Solidesulfovibrio magneticus RS-1: one gene and its partner. The protein of the gene in region 1 interacts with the protein of each later gene in a pairwise test. Links are inferred from orthologs where the notes say so. Each region holds a gene or a part of one and is shown on either strand. Other genes may lie near its edges.

Region 1 (9,020 bases):
GGGACTGCGTCGCGAGGTCATCCCCACGCTCAAGTGGCTCAAGCGCCGGATGCCGCGCACCCGCACCATCCTCGGGCTTCGCGACATCATGGACGACGCCGCCTCCACCAGCCGCGAATGGCGGGAAAAAGGCGTCTACGAAGTCCTCGACCAGTACTATTCCGAAATATGGGTCTACGGTAACCGCGAATTCTACGATCCCATCGCCGAATACGCCATTCCCGAACACATCAGCCGCAAGATGGTCTTCACCGGCTATATCCCGCGCCGGGTGCCGCTGCCCAACGCCATGAACCCCATCCGCCGTGAGGAAAAGATCGCCCCCGAGGACAAGCTCGTGGTGGTGACCACCGGCGGCGGCGGCGACGGCTATCCCCTCATGGACGCCTATCTGCGCATGTTGGAGCAGGGCGGCGGCCCACGCCATCGGGTCATCTTCGTCTCCGGCCCGTTCATGCCCCGGCCCGAACGCGAGGCCGTGGCCCGTCGCGCCGCCGCCGTCAAGGCGCGGTTCTACCACTTCTACCGCCGCATGGAGACGCTCATGGGACTGGCCGACGCCATCGTCACCATGGGCGGCTACAACACCACCTGCGAAATCCTGTCCCAGGCCAAACCGTCCCTGGTCGTGCCCCGCGAAGTGCCGCGCCTGGAACAACGCATCCGGGCCGAAGTCCTCAGCCGCCAGGGCCTGATCGAATTTCTGCCCTGGGACGAACTCTCCCCGGACACCATCCGGGCCAAGCTCAACCGGCTCCTGGCCGATCCCGCGCCCTACAAGGCGGCCATGGCCCGCTTCCCCTTCACCGGCCTGTCCGTCATCTCCCATCGCATCAACGCCTTCCGCCAGGAAGCCTGCCGCGCCGAAGCCGACATCGCCTGCCCGAACGGGAAGTGAGCGAGCCGGAAGAGGAAGGAAGAGGGTAGAGGGTAGAGGGTAGAGGGAAGAGGGAAGAATGCCTCCGGCGGCTGGGGGCCTGAGGCCCCCAGACCCCCCACCTGGAGAAAGGTTTATAGGGGGGAATGTGGGGATTGGCGCTTTGTCGGCTGGAAAGCCAAAAGATCGGGGATGGCGCTTGACGGGAAACTCCGTAGCACCGCCGGGGGAATGATCCCCGGACCCCTGCAAGGGGAAAAGTTAGGCTGGGCGCGGCGTTGAAAATCGCCTGCGCATAAGACGAACGAAAGCGTCGCCGTTCCCGGCGTTCGCCAGAGCACCGATCCGTGCCGCCCCCCTTTACCCCTTTTCTTCATTCGGGGGGTCTGGGGGCCTCAGGCCCCCAGCCGCCGGAGGCCTCTTCTCTTCTCTTTGCTCCCCTAATTCTCCCCCGCGTCATTCCCCAATAAATCGCGGGCTTCGGCTTCGCTGACCGGTTCCCAGGCTGACGGGAAAAACGACATGATGGCCGCAAAAAAGACCATCGCGGCCGCGATGAGCGTATCTTTCATGGCCTCATCCCCCAGTGTGCTTATTCCGGTCCCCCCGGACCGGACTCCCTGATTCCCTGGTTTCGTTCTAGGCTTTTTGCGCCGGCCCGCAAGGAAAAAACGTCTCCAGCCTTGCAACTGTTTGCCTCTTTGCCGCGCATTGGCTACACAATGAGCCAAGACCTTCAGGAAACGAGCAAGGAGGGGCACGATGGCCCTTTTCGGCAACGACAAGAAAAAGAAAGCGGCGGATCAGAAACCCCAGGAGCCGGCTGCGCCCAAGCGGCTGATCCCCGAGGACAGCCTGCCGGAACTGCGGAAGTTCTTTGACGGAATGCAGGAATCGGTGGAGTTGGTGGTTTTCACCGACCCGCGCCAGAACACGCCCTACAACGCCTTCATGGAATCCCTGTGCCGGGAGCTGGCCGAGATCGCCGACAAGATCACGGCCCGGTTTCTGGGCTTGGACAGCCCCGAGGCCAAGCTCTACGAGGTGGATTTTTCCCCGACGTTGCTTCTCGCCCCGGACCGCTGCCGGATTCGCTACCTTGGCGCGCCCCTGGGCGAGGAGGCCCGCACCCTGGTCGAGACCATCATGCGCCTGTCGGCCGGCAAGAGCGGCCTGTCCCAGATTTCCCGCCAGCTGTTGCAGGAGCTTGAGGACAAGCGCCACGTCCAGGTGTTCGTCAATCCCTCGTGCCCCTATTGTCCGGGCCAGGTGGGCAACGCCTTTCGGGCCGCCGTGGAGCGGCCGGATCTTGTCTCGGCCTGGTGCGTGGATTCCTCCCAGCATCCCAAGCTCGCCGATCGCTACCATGTCGGCAGCGTGCCGCATACGGTGATAAACGAGACCTTTTCCACCTTGGGGCTTTTGCCCGAGGAGCGGTTCGTGGTGGAACTGGTGACCTTGCGGCCCGCCGAAGAGCTTATGGCCGAGCAGCGCGCCGCCGCTGGGGTGCAGACGCCCGGCGGTTATCCGGTCAAGGAGGTGGACGTGGTCATCGCCGGGGCCGGCCCGGCCGGGCTGACCGCCGCCGTCTACGCCGTGCGCAGCGGGCTTTCCGCCGTGGTACTGGAGAAAAACGTCATCGGCGGCCAGGTGGCCGTGACGCCGGTGGTCGAGAACTACCCGGGATTCGCCAGTGTGCCGGGCAAGCGGCTCATGGAGATGATCGCCGAGCAGGCCCGCGGCTACGCCGACATCCACGAAGGCGAGGGCATCGACGAGGTCAAGGTCGGCAAGCATGTCGAGGTCTACACCGACAAGTCGGTCTATGTGGCCAAGGCCTTGATCCTGGCCACGGGCGCGTCCTGGCGCAAGCTCGGCGCGCCTGGGGAAGACCGCTACTTCGGCTTTGGCGTGAGCTACTGCTCCACCTGCGACGGCTACCTCTACCGCGAGAAAAAGGCCGTGGTGGTCGGCGGCGGCAACACGGCGCTCACCGACGCCCTGCACCTCAAAAACCTGGGCGTGGACGTGACCCTGGTGCACCGCCGCACCGAGTTTCGGGCCGAGAAGCACTTGCAGGACGCCCTGGCCGCCTCGGGCATCCCCACCATACTGGGGGCCAATGTGGTGGAAATCCTGGGCGACGAGGCCAAGGTGACAGGCGTGCGGTTGCTTGGGGCCGACGGCAAGGAGCAGGAGATCGCCGCCGACGCCGTGTTCGTGGCCATCGGGCTTAATCCCAACACCGAAATTGCCCAGGAACTGGGGCTGAATCTCGACGCCAACGGCTATATCGTCGCCGACCGGGCCAAGCGCACCTCCATCCCGCGCATCTACGCCGCCGGCGACGTCACCGGCGGTTCCCAGCAGATCGTCAACGCCGTGGGCGACGGCTCCACCGCGGCCCTGTCGGCCTTCGAGGACATCGCCCATCCCTACTGGAAAAAGACCAGGCCGGCCTAGGGGCGTTTCCAGCGGCGGCGTTTAGCGCTATACCGTCCCGGACGGGCGATCCCGCCCGGGACTTTTTTCTTCCCAAGAGCGCACCCCCATGCCCGATTTCGTGCACCTGCACTGCCATACCGAGTACAGCCTCCTCGACGGAGCCATCCGCATCGGCGATCTGGTCAAGACCGCCAAAAGCTTCAATTCGCCGGCCGCCGCCATCACCGACCACGGCAACCTCCACGGCGCGCTCATCTTCTACGACGCGGCCAAGAAGGCCGAATTAAAGCCCATCATCGGCTGCGAGGTCTACGTTTCGCCGACCTCGCGCCGCGACCGCGATCCGCGCACGCCGCGCTACCATCTGGTGCTTCTGGCCCAGAACATGACGGGCTACAAAAACCTGCTCAAGCTGGCCACGCTGGGCCACACCGAGGGCATGTACTACAAGCCCCGCGTGGACAAGGAGCTGCTTGGCCAATACGGCGAGGGGCTTATTGCCCTTTCGGCCTGTATCAAGGGCGAGATCAACCAGAAGCTGCTCAAGGAAGGCAAGGACCAGGCCCGGGCCATGGCGAAAGAGTACGCCAGCCTTTTCCCGGACCGTTTTTATCTCGAAATCCAGGCCAACGAGATTCCCGAACAGGCCATCATCAACGATTTTTTGATCGATTTGTCCGACGACATGGGCCTGCCCCTGGTGGCCACCAACGACTGCCACTATCTGCGCGCCGACGACGCCGAAGCCCACGACGTGCTGTTGTGCATCCAGACCGCCGCCTGCGTGGACGACGTTAAGCGGATGCGCTTCACCACCCAGGATCTTTATTACCGCTCCCCGGACGAGATGGCCGCTGCCTTTGCCCATGTGCCCCAGGCCATCGCCAATTCCTGCGAGATCGCCGAGCGCATCAATCTCCAGCTCAAATTCGGGGACTACCATTTTCCGGTCTACAAATCCCCGCCCGGCAAGTCCCTGGACGAGGTTATGGCCGATTTGGCCCGCAAGGGCCTGACCGAACGCCTGTCCAAGATGCAAGGCGCCGACCCCAAACGCTACTGGGACCGGCTGGAGCTGGAACTCGACGTCATCAAGCAGATGGGCTTCCCGGGCTATTTCCTCATCGTCCAGGACTTCATCAACTGGGCCAAGAACCACGGCATCCCCGTCGGCCCCGGGCGCGGCTCGGCGGCCGGGTCGCTGGTCGCCTACGCCCTTCGCATCACCAACCTTGATCCCTTGCCCTACGATCTGCTCTTCGAGCGGTTTCTTAATATCGAGCGCGTGAGCATGCCCGATATCGACGTGGATTTTTGCGAACGCCGCCGCCACGAGGTCATCCGCTACGTCACCGAGCATTATGGTGAAGAGGCCGTGGCCCAGATCACCACCTTTGGCACCATGAAGGCCAAGGCCGTGGTGCGCGACGTGGGCCGGGCCTTGGGCATGAGCTTTGGCGAGACCGACCGCATCGCCAAGCTCATCCCCGAAGACCTGAAAATGACCATCGACAAGGCCCTGGCCCAGGAGCCGGAGCTGAAAACCCTCATGGCCCAGGACGGCCGGGTGGCCAAGCTCATCGACGTCTCGCGCCGTCTGGAGGGTCTGGCCCGCCACGCCTCCACCCACGCCGCCGGCGTGGTCGTGTCCGACACGGCCATGACCGAGTATGTGCCGCTGTACAAGGGCAAGAACAACGAAACCGTGACCCAGTGGGACATGAAGCGCGTGGAGAAGGCCGGACTGGTGAAGTTCGACTTCCTGGGCCTCAAGACCATGACGGTCATCGACGACACGCTCCAAATCATCCGCGAGATGGGCGAGGAGCCGCCCGACCTCGACACCCTGCCCTTTACCGACGAAGCCACCTACGAGCTTTTCGCCAAGGGCGACACCGACGGCATCTTCCAGGTGGAAAGCCAGGGCATGCGTAAGTATTTGCGGATGCTCAAGCCCAACTGCTTCGAGGACATCATCGCCATGCTGGCGCTGTATCGCCCGGGGCCGCTGGGGTCGGGCATGGTCGAGCTTTTCATCCGCCGCAAGCACGGCGAAGACCCGGTCGAGTACCCGCATCCGCTCCTGGAAGAGACGCTGAAACCCACCTACGGCGTCATCGTCTACCAGGAACAGGTCATGAAGATCGCCCAGGTGCTGGCCAACTTTTCCCTTGGCGCGGGCGACCTGCTGCGCCGGGCCATGGGCAAGAAAAACGCCGAGGAGATGGGCAAGCAGCGCGGCTTTTTCGTCGAAGGCTGCGCCCAAAACGACATCCCCGAGAAGAAAGCCAACGAAATCTTTGACTTGATGGAGAAGTTCGCGGAGTACGGCTTCAACAAGTCCCACAGCGCCGCCTACGCGCTCATTTCCTATCATACAGCGTATTTGAAGGCCCACTATCCGGTCGCCTTCATGGCCGCGCTCATGACCTCGGACATGGAAAACCAGGACAAGTTGCTGCAGTACATCGCCGCCTGCCGCGACAACGACCTGACGCTCTTGCCGCCTGACGTCAACGCCGGCTATCCGCACTTTTCGGTCAAGGACAACAAGATCCTCTACGGCCTGGCCGCCGTGAAAAACGTCGGCCGCGACGCCGTGGCCGAGATCGTGGCCGCCCGGGAAGAGGGCGGCCCCTTCACCTCGCTTCTGGATTTCACCTCGCGCGTCAACATGCGCAAGATCACCAAGCGGGTCATCGAATACCTCATCAAATGCGGGGCCTGCGACAGCTTCGGCTGTACGCGGGCCGGGCTGGCGGCCGGCCTGGACCAGGCCGCCGCCATCGGCCAGCGGCGCGCCGCCGAGAAAAACGACGGCCGGCTCTCGCTCATGACGCTTATGCCCGAAAAGCCCAAGCCCACCGTGGGCCTGGGCCTTTCCTGCGCCGAGGCCGAACTGCCCGAGTGGCACCACGAAGAGATGATGGCTTTTGAAAAAGAGGCCCTGGGCTTTTACCTCACCAGCCATCCGCTTCTGGCCTACGAACGCGATCTGCGGGCCATGCGCCTGACCACCATCGCCCAGTGCGACGGCATGGAGCCCGGCGTCGAGGTGAAGCTGGCCTGCATCTGCGTCTCCACCAAGGAGATCATCACCAAGAAAGGCCAGAAGATGGCCTTTTGCAAGCTCGAGGACCATCTGGGCGGCGAGGCCGAGGCCGTGGTCTTTTCCGATGTCTACGCCGCCTGCCGCGAACACCTCGACGCTGACGTGCCGCTGTATCTCACCGCCAAGATCGGCAACGTCGACCAGGGCGAGGGCGAAGGCAAAAAGATCATCAAGCTGCAAGCCGTGCGGCTTGATCCCCTGGTCAACATCGTCAGCGGCAGCGACGAGCCCATCGAAATCTTCGTGGCCTGCAAGGATGAGCAGCCCGTGGGCTTGGGGCCCCTTGGGGAAATCCTCAAACGCTATCCCGGCGAGAATTCCGTCCATCTCATCATGAATCTGCCCAAGGCCGTGTGCCGGTTGCGCCTGGGCCACCACTACGGCGTCAAGCGCTGCCCCGAACTGCGCCGCGAACTCGACGCCTTCGAGCAAGGCGTCCTTGGGCGACAGCAGGCTTGAGGCCGCAGGAACGGCCTTGCCGACTCAAGGGAAGCCAAGGATGGAAGGGAACATGTCCCCAACGCTGCACATTGCCGTGGTGACGTACAATCGGCTTGCCTCCACGGTGAAGTGCCTGGAGTCGATTCTGTCCCGGACCGACGCGGACTACCGGCTGACGGTGGTGGACAACGGCAGCGAAAGGGACACGGTCGCCTATCTGCTGCGCCTGCACAACAAGAAGAAGATCGACGACCTGTATTTGTTTGACCACAACATGGGCGTGGCTTGCGGCTACAATTTTGCTTTGTCCGTGTCGCGGGAACCGTTTTTTGTGCGTCTGGACAATGACATCATCATCCAGGACGCCGCCTGGGCCAAGGTCCTTATGGACGTGTTGACGCGCCAGCGCGAGGTGGGCACGGCCGGTTTCCACGTCTGGGACAACTGTCCGGCCGAGACGCTTGCCGGGCTGGGCGACGGCGACGTGTTTATTGCTCGGAGCTTTACCACCGGGGCCTGCTGCATGTCCCGGCGCGACGTACATGAGAAGCTCGGGTTTTGGTGCGAGGACTACGGACTCTACGGCGAAGAGGACAAGGATTTCGGCTTTCGCCTGGCCAGGGCCGGCTTGACGGCCGGCTATGTGGACAAGTGGGGCAAGTACGTCCGTCACGAGCATACGCCCTACGAAACGGGCGGCATCAACGAGTTGCGCAACGACAAAAACCGGCAGGAAGCCCAACGTATGCGCCGGCTCAACGAGTTACTGTATGCAAAAGGATTGCGCGAGCTGTTCATGCCCCGCAAGTACGACGCGACGCTGGACGGGGTGCGGGTGAGCTTCTCGGAAAATCCCGAGTATGCCCGTTTCATGGAAGGCGTGGCCAAGGTCGGGCGCAAGCTTGAGCCGGTCCTGGCCGCCCAAGAGGACGGCAAACGCCAGGGCCGCTGAAGCCGCCCGGAGAAGGATGCATGGAAACGAAAAAAGGCAAATGGCGGCTGACCGTGAGCGAGGGGTTTTGCGCCTCGCATTGTTTGCGCGGCTACGAAGGCCCGTGCGAGAACCTGCACGGCCACAATTTCGGCGTCGAGGCCGTGGTCGAGGGCGAGCGCCTGGACCCCAAGGTGGAATATCTGGTCGATTTCAAAGTGCTGCGCGGCCGGCTGCGCGAGATTCTGGCCGGCCTGGACCATCGACACTTAAACGACCTGCCGGCTTTTTCGCTGGAAAATCCGTCGTCGGAAAATCTGGCGCGCTTTGTCTACCGCCAGTTGGAAGCAGCTCTGGCCGGCCAGCCGGTGCGGCTGGTTTGCGTGTCGGTCTCGGAGAAGGACTCCAGCAAAGCCACGTATATGGAAGAATAGGGGGCGGCGTGCGACTGGTCGTGCAACGGGTGCGTGAGGCTTCTGTGGCGGTCGATGGGCAGGCGGTGGCGTCCATTGAGGCGGGCCTGTTGGTCCTGGTCGGCTTCGGCGCGGCCGATGGATCGGATTTCGCCGCCGGCAAGCCTTGCCGGGCGACGCTGGAAAAGCTCCTTGATCTGCGGATTTTTCCCGACGAGGCGGGCAAGCTCAACCTGAGCCTGCGCGAGACCGGCGGGGGCTTGCTTCTGGTGTCGCAGTTCACGCTTTACGCCTCTTGCCGCAAGGGGCGGCGGCCGTCGTTTTCCGAGGCCGCGCCGCCGCAGGTTGCCCTGGGGCTTTACAACGCCTTGGTGGAGATGGCTGGGCAGGCCCTGCCCGGGCGGGTCGGCAGCGGCGTTTTCGGTGCGGACATGGACGTTTCCCTGGTCAACTGGGGGCCGGTGACCATCCTGCTCGACAGCGCCGATCTGGGCGGGGCCACTTGACGCGGCCCGGGCTTTCGGAGCAAACCTGGGGCGTGGCTTGGTCGGGCGGTGGTCGCCGGGCCGGCCGTGGAGCAAGGCCATGGAGCGCGCGGTGACCCGCAAGGTGTTTCGAACCGAATCCCATCCCGGGGACAGCCGACGGCTGGCCAAGGACGTGGTCGATTATCTCGCCGCGTTTCTGGCCGATGGCGACGTGCTCCACGATCTCGACATCATCCTCACTGAAGCCTGCGCCAACGTCTGCCGCCATGCTTACGGCGGCCAGCCCGGGCCGCTGGAAGTGCGGTTGGCGGTG
Region 2 (3,162 bases), 2.0 Mb from region 1 along the record:
GATGGTGTCGATGGTCTTGTCGAGGGCCAACGTGTCGCGAATGGACGACGAGGTGTCCACGCCCCGGGTGTGCAGCAGCGAGAGCTCGACGATGCCGGCGTCCTTGAGCTTCTCGATGAGGTCGGCGTTGAGTTCGTCTCCGGCCTCGGCCATCACTTCGCCGGTGGCCGGATCGGCCAGGTCCTCGGCCAGGAACAGCCCCAGCAGCGTGGCCGGATCGACCTCGACCTTCTCGATGCCGGCTTCGAGCATGAGCCGCCAAGCCCGTTTGGTGATGGGCTTGTCCACAGCGACAATGACCTTGCCCTCGCTGTCGCGAATCTCGGAATAGGCCTTCTCCTTGCGGTAGAAATCGGGAAGGACCTGGCGGAAGACGTGATGCGGCTCGAAGGTGAAGTGTTCGACCTCGTAGAAATAGCGCAGGATGTCGGCGCGCGACATGCCCATGGCCTTGAACAGGATGGTGGCGGGCATCTTGCGGCGGCGGTCGATGCGCACGTACAGGATGTCCTTGTGGTCGTAGTCGAAGTCGAGCCAGGAGCCGCGCATGGGGATGATGCGGCAGGAATAGAGGACCTTGCGGCTGGTGTGGCTTTTACCGGAGTCGTGCTCGAAGATGATGCCCGGGGAGCGCTGGAGCTGGTTGACGATGACGCGCTCGGTGCCGTTGATGATAAACGTGCCTTTCTCGGTCATAAGCGGCACGGTACCGAAATAGATGATCTGTTCCTTGATGTCCCGGATGGTGCGGTTTTCCGTCTCTTCATCCACGTCGTACACGACCAGGCGGACCTTGATGCGCAGGGGCGCCTCGAAGGTCAGGCCTTTGGCGATACACTCGGGCACGTCGTATTTCGGTTCGCCGATTTCGTAGCTGACGTATTCCAGCGAGGCGGTGCGATTGAAGTCCTCGATGGGAAAGACCGAACGGAAGACGCCTTCAAGTCCCGCGTCCTCCCGGCTGGTGGGAGGAATATCTTTTTGCAGAAACAGCTCGTAGGAGTCGATCTGCAGATTGAGCAGATGGGGAATGGTCAGCGTTTTGACGATCTTGCCGAAATTTTTGGTCAGCTGGGCCATTGTGTCCTCTGTTGCAGGGCTACGACGTTGGAAAGATGCGTGGCGTGCGGGACGCCTGTCATTGGCCTTGCGGAGCGCGCGTCGCGCCTGGTTTGTCCCTGAACCTCGGGTCTACCCCACCGAGGGGGGAAGCGGAAAGCGAAAAATCACAAAAAGGGAAAAAGAGCGCCCCGCCCCTCGCGGAGGGGGCGCTCTTTGTAGTCACAAGCGGCCGAAAACGGCAAGCTACTTGATTTCGCAGGTGGCTCCGGACTCTTCGAGCTGCTTCTTGGCGTCCTCGGCTTCGGCCTTGGAGACGGCTTCCTTGATGGAGGAAGGCAGCTCGTCGACCTTGGCCTTGGCTTCCTTGAGGCCCAGACCGGTCAGGGCGCGCACGACCTTGATGACGGCGATCTTGTTGCCGCCGGCATTGGTCAGGATGACGTCGAACTCGGTCTTCTCTTCCTCGGCCGGAGCGGCTTCGCCAGCGGCCGGAGCGGCCATCATCATGCCCATGGCCGGGGCGGCGGCGGAAACGCCGAACTTCTCTTCGAGCTCCTTGATGAACTGGGAGAGCTCAAGGACGGTCATATTGGCAATGAAATCGACAACTTGCTCTTTGGTGATCTCGGACATGGAATGTTCCTCCTAAAAGGTTCGCTTTGGCGGAAGCAGGCTTTAGGCCGCTTCCTTTTTTTCCTTGATGGCCGTAAGGGCGTACAGCGCGCCGCGAATGACGTTCGCGAACAGGCTGACGAAGTTCGTGGGCACGGCGTTCATGGTGCCAAGGGTCATGGCAAGGAGTTCCGGCTTGCTCGGCAGCTTGGAAAGCTCGGCGACGCCGGCGGCGTCGATGATCTTTCCGGAGAGACAGGCGAGCTTGACAGAGAACTTCTTGCTGGTCTTGGCGTAATCCACAAGGACCTTGGCGGCGACGACGGGGTCTTCGTACCCGAAGGCGATGCCGTTGTTCTCGATGAGATGGTCCTTGAGGGCGTCATGGACGCCATTTTTCACCGCCAGCCGGGCCAGGGTGTTTTTCACGACCTGATAGTCGATCCCTGCGGCGCGGAGCTTGCTGCGCAGTTCCGTCAGCTCCTCCACCGTCATGCCACGAAAGTCGGTGACCACCACGATGCCGGCCCGGTCCGCCCTTGCGCGCAGTTTTTCGATAATCTCGTTTTTTTGCGCACGTTGCACGGTACCTACCTCCACATGCGGGTTGGCGGGCCTTCAAGTGAGCCAAAGCGGGGTCTCGGCGGGAAATTAAGGGGAACGTCCCCACCCGCTGTCTTTGACTCGCCTTCGATGCCCTGTTGTATATCGAAAAATCGTCCCGGCCAGAGGACGCACCTCTGGCACGGGACGGATCATGCTTTATCGGATCGGAAGCGGTTAGCCCTCAAGCAGCTTGCGCACCGACTGGGTGTCCACCTTGATGCCGGGACCCATGGTGGTGGCCAGGGCCATGGCCTGGAGATAGGTGCCCTTGGCGGCCGAGGGCTTCAGGCGCATGACGGCGTCGATGACGGCGCGGAAGTTGTCGAGCAGCTTCTCGGGGCCAAAGGACCGCTTGCCCAGGGGCACATGAAGCACGCCGGCCTTGTCGACCTTGAACTCGACCTTGCCGGCCTTGAGTTCGGACACGGCCTTGCCGATGTCAAAGGAGACGGTGCCGGTCTTGGCGTTGGGCATGAGGCCGCGGGGGCCGAGGATCTTGCCGATCTTGCCCACGGAAGCCATCATGTCCGGGGTGGCCACGGCGCTGTCGAAATCCAGGAAGCCGTTTTTCACCTTTTCAATGAGGTCGTCGCCGCCGACGAAGTCGGCTCCGGCCTCGCGGGCTTCGGTTTCCTTGTCGCCTTTGCAGAAAGCGGCCACGCGGATGGTCTTGCCCAGGCCATGGGGCAGCGACACCGCGCCGCGCACCATCTGGTCGGAGTACTTGGGGTTGACGCCGAGGTTGAGCGCCACGTCGACGGTTTCGTCGAACTTGGCCTTGCCCGTCTGAACGGTCAGGGCCATGGCTTCGCTCACTTCATATTTCGCCGTGAGGTCGATGTCCTTGATCGCCTCGCGATAATTCTTCCCGTGCTTGGCCAT

The links.
Region 2: the proteins of dnaE (region 1) and rplL interact in binary tests that used the Escherichia coli proteins (3 or more experiments, as listed by UniProt). The link is inferred for Solidesulfovibrio magneticus RS-1 from one-to-one orthologs.

The regions. Positions count from the first base shown.
Region 1 is NC_012796.1:1,494,076-1,503,095, forward strand. Bases 3,104-7,093 are described here. They hold dnaE (DNA polymerase III subunit alpha), read left to right. Parts: upstream 3,104-3,428; coding sequence 3,429-6,893; downstream 6,894-7,093. Other genes in these bases: DMR_RS06290 (FAD-dependent oxidoreductase), read left to right, coding at 3,104-3,340; DMR_RS06300 (glycosyltransferase), read left to right, coding at 6,946-7,093. Also shown: DMR_RS06285 (glycosyltransferase family protein), read left to right, coding at 1-898; DMR_RS25570 (hypothetical protein), read right to left, coding at 1,318-1,449; more of DMR_RS06290, read left to right, coding at 1,640-3,103; more of DMR_RS06300, read left to right, coding at 7,094-7,827; DMR_RS06305 (6-pyruvoyl trahydropterin synthase family protein), read left to right, coding at 7,848-8,240; dtd (D-aminoacyl-tRNA deacylase), read left to right, coding at 8,249-8,725; DMR_RS06315 (ATP-binding protein), read left to right, coding at 8,805-9,020. UniProt on the Escherichia coli protein: DNA polymerase III is a complex, multichain enzyme responsible for most of the replicative synthesis in bacteria. This DNA polymerase also exhibits 3' to 5' exonuclease activity. The alpha chain is the DNA polymerase catalytic subunit.
Region 2 is NC_012796.1:3,532,925-3,536,086, forward strand. The notes cover bases 1-2,966. They hold rplL (50S ribosomal protein L7/L12), read right to left. Parts: upstream 1,696-2,966; coding sequence 1,306-1,695; downstream 1-1,305. Other genes in these bases: rpoB (DNA-directed RNA polymerase subunit beta), read right to left, coding at 1-1,080; rplJ (50S ribosomal protein L10), read right to left, coding at 1,738-2,259; rplA (50S ribosomal protein L1), read right to left, coding at 2,455-2,966. Outside these bases: more of rplA, read right to left, coding at 2,967-3,162. UniProt on the Escherichia coli protein: The binding site for several of the GTPase factors involved in protein synthesis (IF-2, EF-Tu, EF-G and RF3). Is thus essential for accurate translation.